4 regions of the Bacillus sp. LL01 genome follow, and region 3 is predicted to be linked to each of the others. Evidence: riboswitches for the same ligand, from Rfam matches in the RefSeq annotation. Region 3 holds a riboswitch; each other region holds the start of a gene.
The links. A riboswitch is a leader RNA that binds a small molecule or an ion and turns the genes downstream of it on or off. The one in region 3 is predicted to bind S-adenosylmethionine.

Region 1 (3,145 bases), on a different contig from region 3:
AAAGCTTGGAGATTGGAGGCAATACGCCCGTTGCATCGGCTGTTAAAAAGACGATCGTTGTCGGATGGCCAGCAATACTAGGTTGAACGATATTTTCCATTGCATCCAAGGAATAGGCTGCACGAGTATTTTCGGTTAAAGTTGAGTTATCATAATCGGCAATTCTAGATTGTCCGTCAATGACCACATTTTCAAGGACAGATCCGAAGCGGATTGCATCAAAAATCTGAGGTTCTTTTTCATGTGTCAAACCGATGCATTTCGCATAGCAACCGCCCTCAATATTGAATACGCCCGTATTGGACCAACCATGCTCATCATCACCGATAAGCTTGCGGTTCGGATCAGCGGAAAGAGTTGTTTTACCAGTACCAGAAAGTCCGAAGAATAATGCTACATCGCCTTCACGTCCAACGTTTGCAGAGCAGTGCATCGGCATGATGCCGTTTTCCGGTAGAAGATAGTTCATCACAGAGAAGATGGACTTTTTCATTTCACCAGCATATTCTGTGCCGCCAATCAGTACCACGCGCTTAGTGAAGGAAATGATGATGAATGCTTCTGAGTTCGTTCCATCAACAGCTGGGTCAGCCTTGAAGTTTGGTGCAGAAACGATGCTGAAGGCAGTTTCATGTTTGGCCAATTGCTCATCATTTGGTTTAATGAATAATTGTTGCGCAAAAAGGTTATGCCATGCGAATTCGTTGATTACCTGGATTGGTAATTGATATTTTTCATCAGCGCCAGCAAATCCTTTAAAAACAAATACTTCATCTTTATTCTCTAAGTATGTTAAAACTTTACTATATAGACGGTCGAATACTTCTTCGGAGATTGGGCTGTTTACAGAGCCCCAATCGATTTTATCCTTGCTCAAGTCTTCTTCTACAATAAATTTATCTTTAGGGGAGCGACCCGTGTATTTACCAGTGGTTGCGAGTACCGCACCTGTTGATGTCAGGCAGCCTTCGTTACGGTTTAATACTTTTTCCACCAATTGGGGAACAGACAATTGTACATGTGTGTTGCTTCCGTAAATTAATTTTGTTAACCCATTATCGATACCAACCGTTTTCATCATGGATAACTCTCCTTCAACTTGAATTAATAATTTTATATTGTTTTTCTCATCTGTTAAAAAGTATAACACATTCGATCTAATAGTCCATACTAATTAGCTTATTTTATGAAAATTAATGTGAATTCGTTAACGTTTTGTGAAAAACAGGCTTATCCGAGTGGAAAGCAGAAAGCAGTTAGATAGAGTTGCACGTGTGAAAGCGTTATCAATTTTAGCGCAAAGTGAGCGGATGGACATGTATGAGCCCGAATCCCTCTCCCATTATAAACCCTGTTGCCGATAAGTAAAAGAGAATGATGGACCAAATTCTTAAGGCTTAGAATATCAGTAGAAGTAAAAGAAGGACAATGATAATAAGGAAGCAATAATTTCCTGTAAATCATTGTCGAATTATTTCTCTTTTTTATTGACATGAAAGGTTTTAGTGCGCTAATATAGAACCTTGAACGGATACTCTTATTCCGAGCTGGTGGAGGGACAGGCCCTATGAAACCCAGCAACCTGCTCAAAGGATGAGCGAGCGCAAAAAGCACGCCGCTTTTTTTATTTTTAGACCAGATATGGTCGCTTGAGAAAAGGTGCTAAACCTGAGCAAGGCTCTGACCTTGACCGATAAGAGTGAAAGGCTAATTCTTGAAATCAAACCTTTCCTCAATTTTGTGGGAAGGTTTTTCTATTTTTACACAAGATAACAAAGAACATCACAATAGGAACTGAGATCCGTATCAAATATAACTGCTGTACATGAAGAGAAATCAAACACTTTTCATAAACAAAAAAGGAGGAACTTTTTTTAATGACTAAACAACGTCGTTTATTTACTTCTGAGTCCGTAACGGAAGGGCACCCGGATAAAATTTGTGACCAAATTTCCGATTCCATCCTGGATGCAATTCTAACTAATGATCCGAATGCACGCGTAGCGTGTGAAACTTCTGTTACTACTGGATTAGTATTGGTAGCTGGAGAAATTACAACTTCCACTTATGTAGATATTCCTAAAATCGTTCGTGAAACGATCCAAGGCATCGGTTATACTCGTGCAAAATACGGCTTTGATGCGGAAACTTGTGCAGTATTAACTTCCATTGATGAGCAGTCTGCTGATATCGCGATGGGTGTTGACCAGGCATTGGAAGCACGTGAAGGCCAAATGTCAGATGCTGAAATCGAAGCAATCGGAGCAGGAGACCAAGGTCTAATGTTCGGATATGCTTGTAATGAAACAAAAGAATTAATGCCATTACCTATTTCACTTGCACATAAGCTTTCCCGTCGATTAACAGAAGTAAGAAAAGATGAAATTCTTCCTTACTTACGTCCGGACGGAAAAACGCAAGTAACAGTGGAATATGATGAGAACAACCAACCTGTTCGTGTTGATACAATCGTTATTTCCACTCAGCATCATCCTGAGGTTTCTTTAGAGCGCATCCAACGCAATATTAAAGAGTTTGTTATCAAGCCTGTAGTTCCTGCAGAATTGATTGACGAGAACACAAAATACTTCATCAACCCGACTGGCCGTTTCGTAATCGGCGGACCTCAAGGGGATGCTGGTTTAACTGGACGTAAAATCATTGTTGACACTTACGGCGGTTACGCGCGCCATGGTGGTGGAGCATTCTCCGGTAAGGATGCAACGAAAGTTGACCGTTCCGGTGCATACGCTGCACGTTATGTTGCAAAAAACATCGTAGCAAGCGGACTTGCTGACAAATGTGAAGTTCAATTGGCTTACGCTATCGGTGTTGCTCAACCGGTATCCATCGCGGTTGACACATTCGAAACTGGTAAGGTTTCTGAAGAGAAATTAGTAGAATTGGTTCGCAACAACTTCGACCTTCGTCCAGCAGGAATCATTAAAATGCTAGACCTTCGTCGTCCTATCTACAAGCAAACTGCAGCTTACGGCCACTTCGGACGTAACGATCTTGACCTTCCTTGGGAGCAAGTCGACAAAGCAGCTACTTTGAAAGAGCAAGCGAACGCTTAATATAGATATAAAAAAACGCCTTAGAATGAGAGCTCCCAAAAGAGCTTTTGTCCTTGGGCGTTTTTTTA
Region 2 (3,145 bases), on a different contig from region 3:
GGGGCACTTCGGTCAATGGAACAACCCCTTCGTCTAAATGCCATTCTTCAAAAGGAAGTTCCAATTCTTCCAATCTATTTGTAAGATGTGTCGTCCATTCGCTATTTTCATGAATAATATAGATTTTTGCCACGATGTTTGCCTCCATTTTTAAAAGTTTTCTGTTGATGTTATGCTTCGGCAAGCTCTTCCGCTTGAGGGTGTACAAGTGGCATTACCTGCTTTGCAAAGCGCTCCATTTCCTCCAGTTGTGGTGAGAACTGCAACAACAATAGATCCACGCCTGCCTGTTCGTATTCTTTTATCCTATTAGCAATCTGCTCCGGGGTACCAATTAAATTAGGGCGCAACCCTCTGTTAGAAACCGAATAATCCTGGAGCTGTACTTGCTGCTCCAGCTGCGACTTACTTGTAAAATCCACGAACCCAGCATATGCCTCGGATTCCTTCACATCTGTGATTCTGGCAAGTTCCACCTGCGCCTCTTCCTCCGTATCCCTGCAAATGACATAGGCGGCCATCCCAAAGGATTGGAACGGTGGATTGGAAGTCTCAGATCTCTTCTCTCTCATTCCGGCGATTTTTGCAGCCATTTCCTCTACTGTTCCCCCGTGCATCACATAGGCATCACAGTGGGAGGAGATCACCTCTTTCCCTTTTGGGCTTTCCCCGCCTGCATAAAGAATCGGATTAGGGCGTTGTACTGGTTTCGGGAAAAGCTTTGTATCTTTCAGCTGGTAGTATTTCCCGTCATAGCTGAACGAGTCTTCTGTCCACAAACCTTTGAGCACCTCGATAAACTCCTTGGTGCGGTCATAGCGCTCATCATGTTCGGTAAAAATACCGCCATATTGACGAGCCTCCTCCTCCCACCAAGCAGAGACAACATTCAAGGTAAAACGCCCGTTACTGATATGATCGATATTGGCAGTGGCTTTAGCGGCAATCGCTGGATTATGAAACCCTGGCCTGATGGCTGTCATAATTTCAATCTTCTCCGTAACAGCAGCAAGTGCCGCAGCTGTCGACCAGGCTTCTAACGTGTCTTCTTGTGGTCCTTTTATATCATTCAAAAATAATTCCGCAATCAATGTCGTATCAAATCCAAGCTGTTCCGCCTGTTGAATTACTTTTTTCGCATAGTCAAATGTAGGAGGCATGTTTTCGTCCTCCACATTTCTCAACCAACCGCCGAATATTGGCAACCAAAACCCAAACTTCATATCAGAATTCCCCCTGCTATTTTTGTCGTGAAGCTTTGTAATAAGACGTTGCTTTAACAGACCCCTTTTGTGAAAAATAGACAAACAAAAAAACTCCTCCGATAAGAAGAAGTTTGACTATGAGCCCGTAACATCCACTTATCTCCAAGAACGTTTGTCTTGCTGGAATTGGCACCTATACTATTGTCAGTACGGTTGCCGGGTTTCATAGGGCCAGTCCCTCCACCTCTCTTGATAAGAAAACTTACTATTCAATTATTATTAACTTTATTAATCCTATCATGAAACTTGGAAATGAACAAGTCTTTCGTATAGCTAAATAAAATTGTTTGGTTTATTGTTATCTTATTATGACTTTAATGAATAATGTCCTGATGATGTTCACCAAAAAACGCCCTCAACATTGGAAGGCGCTCCCGTTAAAAGCGTAAAAACTATTGTACATCCTTTTCAAAATTAGGTGCATGCAATCCTGCAGCACTAAAAGTATCACCGATCTTCTGGTGGAAATCTCCCAATGCAGCGTCCATCTCTTCCATATCAGATCCGTCTGCCAAAGTTGCAGCACGCTCTTCAAAATAAAGGGCCAACAGTTCGATGGAATCTTTCATGTCAACTTGAAGGCTAGCATCCAAGTTTTCAGGAATCTCTATCCCGCGAAGCTCGTTCGCAATACGATTGCTCGCCTCTACTGCTGCTTCAAGATCTCCAGTCCCTTCTGACCTTTCATAAGTGGTAACAGGCTCAAGATGCTTGCGGATGGTCTGAATCATTTTCATCTGTATATTCATAAGGACTGTTACCGTTTCCCCACTTTGGTCAGCAGGAACTGCTTGTGTCTCGGTAGTGTCCACTTCATTTGTTTCCTCATTGCACGCAGAAAGTACGATAACTAAAACAAGAACCATAGAAAAAATTAACTTTTTCATATTCAAATCTCCTTTACTTCTTCCATTACGGAAATAGTGTACTCGTTTTCACGACCACTGTATAGACCTAACTGCAATGTTAGATTCTTCAAAAAATTTTTCTGATATACTATCATTTAATATTTTCTACTTGCATTGTAAATCAACATCTCTTACAATAGGTAAATGCAAACGGTTGCACTTTATGTGCATTACCCTACATTAAAATGAATTCGTTTTCATCAGAAAATAGAAATAAATATAGAAAGAAGGCTGTTTAAATGAGGAACTTTTTATCTTTTGATTTCTGGCAGAAATTCGGTAAAGCTTTACTGGTAGTGGTTGCTGTTATGCCTGCTGCTGGTATTATGATCTCTCTTGGTAAGTTGGTCGGGATGACTGGAGGAGACATGGCTCTTGTGCAAACGATTGCAAGAGTAATGGAGGATATCGGTTGGGGAATCATCACCAATCTACATGTATTGTTCGCAGTTGCCATTGGTGGATCGTGGGCTAAAGAACGTGCGGGGGGAGCTTTTGCAGCATTGATTGCATTCGTTCTTATCAACCGTATCACTGGTGCTATCTTTGGGGTTAACAACGATATGGTAGCTGACCCTGAAGCTACTTTCACCACACTTTTTGGACAAGAACTAGTTGTTGGTGATTACTTCACAACTGTGTTAGGTGCTCCAGCACTAAACATGGGAGTATTCGTTGGTATCATTGCCGGATTCCTTGGAGCAAATTTATTCAATAAATTTTACAACTATAGTAAATTACCAGATTCATTATCCTTCTTTAACGGAAAACGTTTTGTACCGTTTGTTGTCATTGCTGGATCTGTTATTGCAGGTATTGTACTTAGTGTTGTTTGGCCGTTTATTCAAGGGTTATTAAATGATTTCGGTGTTTGGATTGCCTCTTCTAGAGACAGTGCGCCAATCATTGCACCATTCATTTTCGGGGCCTTGGAACGTCTATTATTACCTTTTGGATTGCATCATATGTTAA
Region 3 (3,145 bases):
TTCCCTGATTTCAGCATGATTAATAATATAATTGCTGATATCCTCTTTCTGGTCGGAAGGAAGTAGAGCAAACATTTTCCCCACTCCTTCCTTGATGGAAATCTCCTGGGATAGCACTTTATCCTTAATATCGTCCCATTCTTTTGGGGCGTATTTTTTCATGATGGCAATGATATTATCACTATTGGTGATGGTTCCATCAAAGTCGCAAAAAATCATTTGCTTTTTCACTGTCATTTGGTAACCTCCACACTTCCCCACTGCTTGAGGGCAACTTGCAGCTCAAAATGCGTTTCCGAGTAGCCAGCAAGTGTATGGCCTCCCAATACCGCTTCCACCGCTTGTCGGAAGGCTTTCCCCCCGGCTGCAGCTCCAAGTTCATGACCGTGGACCCCTCCTCCTGCATTGATGACTGCATCGTTTCCAAAGTCCTGATAGAGCAGCGGAACCAATCCTGGATGGATTCCTGCTGAAGGCACAGGCAAGGTCGCTTTTATCTGAACGTCCTCTTCTGTTAGTGCATCACGTATTCCCAGAGCCTGTTCTTTTGGCAATGCAACACTTCCGTAAGGGGAAGGGAACAAGGAAAAGTCAGCTCCTGCATATCGTAGTAATTTTCCCAACAGTAGTTCATTGGAAATACCGTAAAATTCAGATGGTGTTACCGCCCCACTAACTGCCGGATGCGCCATCATCGGAATGGACACTTCCTTGTCTTCCGCAAGACTTTGTAGTGTATCGAGGCCATATGCAAAAACATTGAATAACAGAAAATCGGCACCGAGTTCTGAGGCCCTTTTCGCTTTATCTTTAAGATCAAATGTACGACCTGTCAGGTTGACTGCATATCTTGCACGATGACCTGTCTCCTCTTTCACTTCCTCCAGTATCCTTCTGCCTTCGGTTATCCGCTGTTCGAACGGGGTAAGTTCGTTTTCAAAAAGTATCTCGTCATCCTTGATGAAATCCACTCCTCCTAGCGCCTGCTCCTTCAACTGATTGCTAAGATAGCCGAGGTCCCTGCCGATGACACCTTTAAATATACTCATGATAAAAGGTCTATGATGAACCCCTGTAACGGAACGTAGTCCTTCTATTCCGAACTTCGGCCCAGAATAAGTACGCTTCAAGTCATTCCCGAACTCTAGGTCAATCAATTTTATCTCTCCATCTAGTGACAATTTGCCAAATACAGTTGTCAAAATGGCAGGAAGGTCATTACTGAAATTCACGCCTGGATAAGCAATTTTTACGATTCCACGAGTAACCGTTTTTCCCAAATAAGCGTTCACCCTGTCACTTGAAGAAAGTTCTTTCACGCTTACAACTCTGCCTTTATGCTTTCTTAATTGCTCTTGTTCAAGCTGTGGAAGGTCTGTCCACGATCCGATTGTAAGCCCAAGTGCGATTCCTTCCGCTTTTTTCACAAGGTCATCTTTATGGTCATGAACCAGATAGGTTGCTAGAATTTCTGACATTATGTACACCCTTTCTCTTTTAAAACATAGGCTCTGTTAAACACCGCTGTTGATTTCCGCACCGGGCTTCGCTTTCCTCGGGGCACTTGTGGAGCCTCCTCGGCAAGCCTGCGGGGTCTCCACTAAGCGCTACCTCCCGAAGGAGTCTCCGCCCTGTGCTACAATCAACAGCTAGAGTCCCTATGATTAAATTGGTATTTTAAGTAAGTTGAAAACATAAAAAACCCCTTCGATAAGAAGAGGTTAGTACACCTAACATCCTCTTATCTATCAGCCTCGTGCTGCAAGATTTAGCACCGTGCTTATTGGAATAAGTCGGTTGCCGGGTTTCATCGGGCTAGTCCCTCCACCTGCTCTTGATAAGATTGGATAATATATTATTTTTGCTCGGTCATTGAGCCAATTTTTCAATTCATAAATTCTAGTTGAGATTATGCCATCATTTTGAAAGGTTGTCAACAGACTATTCAGAAAATCTTTAATTCTCTGATCCGTTGAACTGCTTCTTTCAATCTTTCGGTAGTTGTCAACAAACCGACACGTACATATCCATCACCATAAGCACCGAACCCTTTTCCCGGTGCCACCACAACATGGGCTTCATAGAGCAGCTTGTCCGCAAATTGCTCTGAAGTGAAACCTTCCGGGACCTTTAGCCATGCAAAAAAAGATCCTTTCGGAGCCGTTACCTCCCAGCCGATCTCCTGCACTCCATGAATCAGGACATTACGTCGTTCTTCATACAAATCCACCAAGTCCTCTACGCATTGTTGCGTATCAAGCAATGCCGTTACAGCAGCTTCTTGAATCGCACCAAAAATACTGACATACATATGATCCTGCAGAAGGTTGATGGCTCTTATGACACTTGCATTCCCAACAGCAAATCCTACTCGCCAACCGGCCATATTAAAAGTTTTCGACAATGTGTATATTTCTATGCCGACATCTTTCGCCCCAGTCGTCTGAAGAAAGCTCTTCGGTTTTTTTCCATCAAACCCGATAGCACCATACGCGAAGTCGTGTACAACACAAATATCGTGCTTGTTTGCAAGATCCACGGTTTTTTTGAAAAACGCAGAAGTCGCAACTGCCCCTGTCGGATTATTAGGATAATTGAGGAACATAAGCTTTGCTTTTGCTAAAACTTCCGGATTGATGTCTTCATAGTTTGGTAAAAAATGATATAATTCTTTTAATGGCATGTATTCCATTTTAGCTTTTGCCAATGCCACACCGGACCAATAATCCGGATAGCCAGGATCTGGGACAAGCACCGTATCGCCTTCATTCAGTAAGCACTGGGGAACTTCCACAAGTCCTGCTTTACCACCAAAGAGAATGGCAACTTCCGTATCCGGATCTATGTCGACGTCATATTCCCTTTTATAAAATGTCGCGATGGCTTCTTTGAAAAATTGGTGTCCCTGAAATGGTGAATATTTATGATGATTCGGTTTATCCGCTGCTTCCTGCAACGATTTTACGATATGTTCTGGCGTAGGTTGGTCAGGGTTTCCTTGGCCAAGATTGATGACATCATGCCCTTGTGCCATAACGCTTCCCACTTTTTCAACCAAAGAGGCAAAAAACTGTTTCGGCAATCTATTTAAAAGTTCAGATTGTTGGAAATGTTTCAACTTGTTCACCTACTTTTAAAATTCTTG
Region 4 (3,145 bases), on a different contig from region 3:
CAAAGGAATCGATATCAGATTGATGGAAGGTGGAAGCATGCTGGATTGACACACTGACCGCACCATTGCTCTTGTCAAACTTATGGCGATTGTGCAACAGCTTCGTTTGAAAAGAATGGCTCACGATAGGACCTCCTTTTGGATGGAAGCGGCCTTGAGCGCCTCCTCTAAATCTCGGATCAAGTCTTCTGCGTCTTCAATGCCAACAGAAAAGCGCAAAAGCCTGTTGCATACACCGGTCTGGATGCGAATCTCTTCCGGTATGTCCGCATGTGTCTGGGTGGCTGGATACGTGACGAAGCTTTCCACACCGCCAAGGCTTTCGGCGAAAGTGATGAGGGTGAGATTCTGAAGCAACGGGTTTACCCACGCCTCGTCTTGTAAGCGGAAGGAGAGCATGCCTCCTCTTCCCGGATAAAGTACATCTGTGATGGCATCGTGCCGGCTAAGGTATTCCGCGATCCGCTTCGCATTCTTTTCATGCCGTTCCATGCGAAGGGATAGGGTTTTCATCCCGCGGATCAAGAGCCACGAGTCGAATGGACTAAGCACCGCTCCCGCTGCGTTATGATGAAGGGCAAGTGATTGACAAAGCTCTGCGCCTTTTGCCACAATGAGGCCTGCAAGTACATCATTATGCCCGCCAAGGTACTTGGTTGCACTATGAATGACAATGTCTGCGCCTAATCTAATGGGGTTTAATAGAACAGGAGTGTAGAAAGTATTGTCACAGATTAGAAGGATTCCGTGTGCTTTCGCAAGCTGGGAAACGGCTTCGAGATCTGTTTCTACCATCAGGGGATTTGTTGGAGTCTCCACAAAAATGGCCTTCGTCTGTGGAGTGATTGCGTCTTCGATTTGTGAAAGGTCGGTCGTATCCACATAGCTACAACACAGTCCCCATTTTTTATAGCCTTCTTCAAAAAGGCGGTACGTCCCGCCGTACAGATCTTTGCACACGATGAGGTGGTCACCGGATTTGAACAGGGAAAGGATTGTCAGGATTGCCGCCATGCCGGAGCTACAGGCAAACCCTTGGTCGCCGCTTTCCAGGTCCGCAATCGCTTTTTCCAACACATGGCGCGTGGGATTTCCGGTTCTAGTATAGTCATATCCTGTCGATTGTCCGATGCCCTCATGGCGATAGGCAGTGGAAAAATAAACAGGCGGATTCACGGTTCCAGTGGCAGTCTCTGATCTGTTTCCAATTTGCGCAAGCTTCGTTTCCGTTTTATACATGAATAGGCCTCCTATATGTGTAAGTGACGATTTCTTTTAGCCAGAGGGAAGGGGGATTCTGTCTCCCCCTGTTGCTTGAAGTGCAAGGTGTGAGACTCCTACGGGGGAGAAGCGACAATCTTGAGACCCCGCAAGGCATAGCCCGAGGAGGCTCAAGGTCGCCCCGTGGAAAGCGAACACCTGAAGCGGAAAGCAACAGGGGAGTTTTAGAGATACGAAACGGCTGAATAAAAAGAAAAAGCCTTCTATAAGAAGAAGACTTTTCCATTGAAAGTACATTCTTCTCATCTCTGTAAGCATCACAGCTCACTGGAATTAGCACCTTTTCAGCGTCCGTTTAATCGAGCGCTGCTGGTTGCTGAGGTGTCTTCGGGCCATTCCCTCAACCTCTCTGGATAAGAAAGTTCACTATTTAATTTTCTGAACAATTTAATTATTGTACTAATTTACAACAGGTGAGTGTGAAATGCAATGTTTTTTTCTGGATGAATTAATTTTATGCGGTGAAGGGATGGGGTAGAAGTTGTCGGGTTGGAATTTTTGTACTTACTAAATAGTTTCGCTCTTTATTGAAAATTTGCTTTGTATAGTGGATTTTACTTCTAATCCCTTCACAATAAAGCAATCCCTTCACTACTTCGTTCAATCCCTTCACAAAGAGTACCATTCCTAATAGATAGGAGGTCATTGATGAGCTTCAAAAATCTAATCCCGTCACAAGAGAAGATAATCCCTTCATAACAGGTAAAAATCCCTTCACATCTCCGAATAATCCCATCATAACGCAAAATAATCCCGTCACATGAAAAAAGGACAGTTTCGTCTCCTGACAAATTCGTTACTTTAATAACTGAAGAGGGAAAACATAAATATGTCATAAAATGGTCAATCCCTAAACAGGAAATTCCACCGAGCATGTTATATAATGTTAACCATATAGTTTGTGAAATTATTCACTAACTTTTACTGACTACAATAAAAATCCGATTTTCACTAACAACCAAAGCGAAAAGAGGGATTCAACTATATGACTGATTTAAAAACGATTGCCAAATCACATAGAGGCACAAGAATGACACTGATTTTAATCGCCCTCCTGACAGGAGCGACGGTCATCGGGCAAGCGTATTTCTTCGTCACCATCGTTGATCGCGTGTTCCTAAGGGGCCACACTTTCCAAGAAATCCTGCCTTTCCTTGGCGGGCTTCTAGCGGTATTGGCTGCAAGAGCGGCATTGACCTATTGGAGTGGGCTTACCGGCGTGAAGCTTGCGGCAAAAGTAAAACGCGAATTCAGAATTGCCCTGCTTCAGAAATTTTCCAACAGTCCGGTCCAAGCTTCCCTAAAAGGCCAATCTGGCCAAAAGGTAAGCGTCATGATGGATGCGGTGGATGAAATTGATCCGTACTTTAGCAGGTATGTGCCACAGGTCATCCAATCGAGCATCATCCCGATCATGATTTTGATTGCGGCATTCAGCCAGCATGTGAATACGGGACTGATAATCCTAGTTACAGCGCCTTTCATTCCCATATTTATGATTGTCGTTGGCTTAAAAACGAAAAAGAAATCCGAAGAGCAGATGGATAAACTGAACGCATTTTCCGGAACGTTCCTTGATACCTTGCAAGGACTGACGACGTTAAAACTTTTCGGTCGCTCGGCCAAGCAGCAGGAAACAATCGCAAAAAGCAGCTTAAGTTTCCGAGATGCGACGATGGAAGTGTTGAAGATTGCATTCCTTTCATCCTTGATGCTTGAATTCATTTCCATGCTTGCCATCGGGTTGATTGCGCTTGAAGTAGGCTTGCAGCTTGTTGTTTTTGAAAATGTCACGTTCTTTACAGCTTTTTTCGTACTGGTATTGGCCCCTGAGTTCTATTTGTATCTGAAGGAACTTGGGAGC

Region 1: another riboswitch for S-adenosylmethionine. It lies ahead of metK (methionine adenosyltransferase); the one in region 3 lies ahead of mtnW (2,3-diketo-5-methylthiopentyl-1-phosphate enolase).
Region 2: another riboswitch for S-adenosylmethionine. It lies ahead of AB685_RS09465 (LLM class flavin-dependent oxidoreductase); the one in region 3 lies ahead of mtnW (2,3-diketo-5-methylthiopentyl-1-phosphate enolase).
Region 4: another riboswitch for S-adenosylmethionine. It lies ahead of AB685_RS19340 (methionine biosynthesis PLP-dependent protein); the one in region 3 lies ahead of mtnW (2,3-diketo-5-methylthiopentyl-1-phosphate enolase).

Annotation. Positions count from the first base shown of each region.
Region 1 covers NZ_LFEL01000004.1:46,050-49,194, forward strand. The annotation lists gene pckA (phosphoenolpyruvate carboxykinase (ATP)) at 1-1,078, opposite strand, end outside; SAM riboswitch class I at 1,535-1,700, shown strand; gene metK (methionine adenosyltransferase) at 1,878-3,077, shown strand.
Region 2 covers NZ_LFEL01000002.1:631,694-634,838, forward strand. The annotation lists gene AB685_RS09460 (alpha-L-glutamate ligase) at 1-133, opposite strand, end outside; gene AB685_RS09465 (LLM class flavin-dependent oxidoreductase) at 171-1,223, opposite strand; SAM riboswitch class I at 1,359-1,464, opposite strand; gene AB685_RS09470 (hypothetical protein) at 1,658-2,152, opposite strand; gene AB685_RS09475 (PTS transporter subunit IIBC) at 2,413-3,145, shown strand, end outside.
Region 3 covers NZ_LFEL01000003.1:106,381-109,525, reverse strand. The annotation lists gene AB685_RS10090 (2-hydroxy-3-keto-5-methylthiopentenyl-1-phosphate phosphatase) at 1-237, opposite strand, end outside; gene mtnW (2,3-diketo-5-methylthiopentyl-1-phosphate enolase) at 234-1,478, opposite strand; SAM riboswitch class I at 1,739-1,844, opposite strand; gene AB685_RS10080 (pyridoxal phosphate-dependent aminotransferase) at 1,946-3,118, opposite strand.
Region 4 covers NZ_LFEL01000008.1:56,730-59,874, reverse strand. The annotation lists gene metC (cystathionine beta-lyase) at 1-124, opposite strand, end outside; gene AB685_RS19340 (methionine biosynthesis PLP-dependent protein) at 121-1,239, opposite strand; SAM riboswitch class I at 1,521-1,641, opposite strand; gene cydD (thiol reductant ABC exporter subunit CydD) at 2,267-3,145, shown strand, end outside.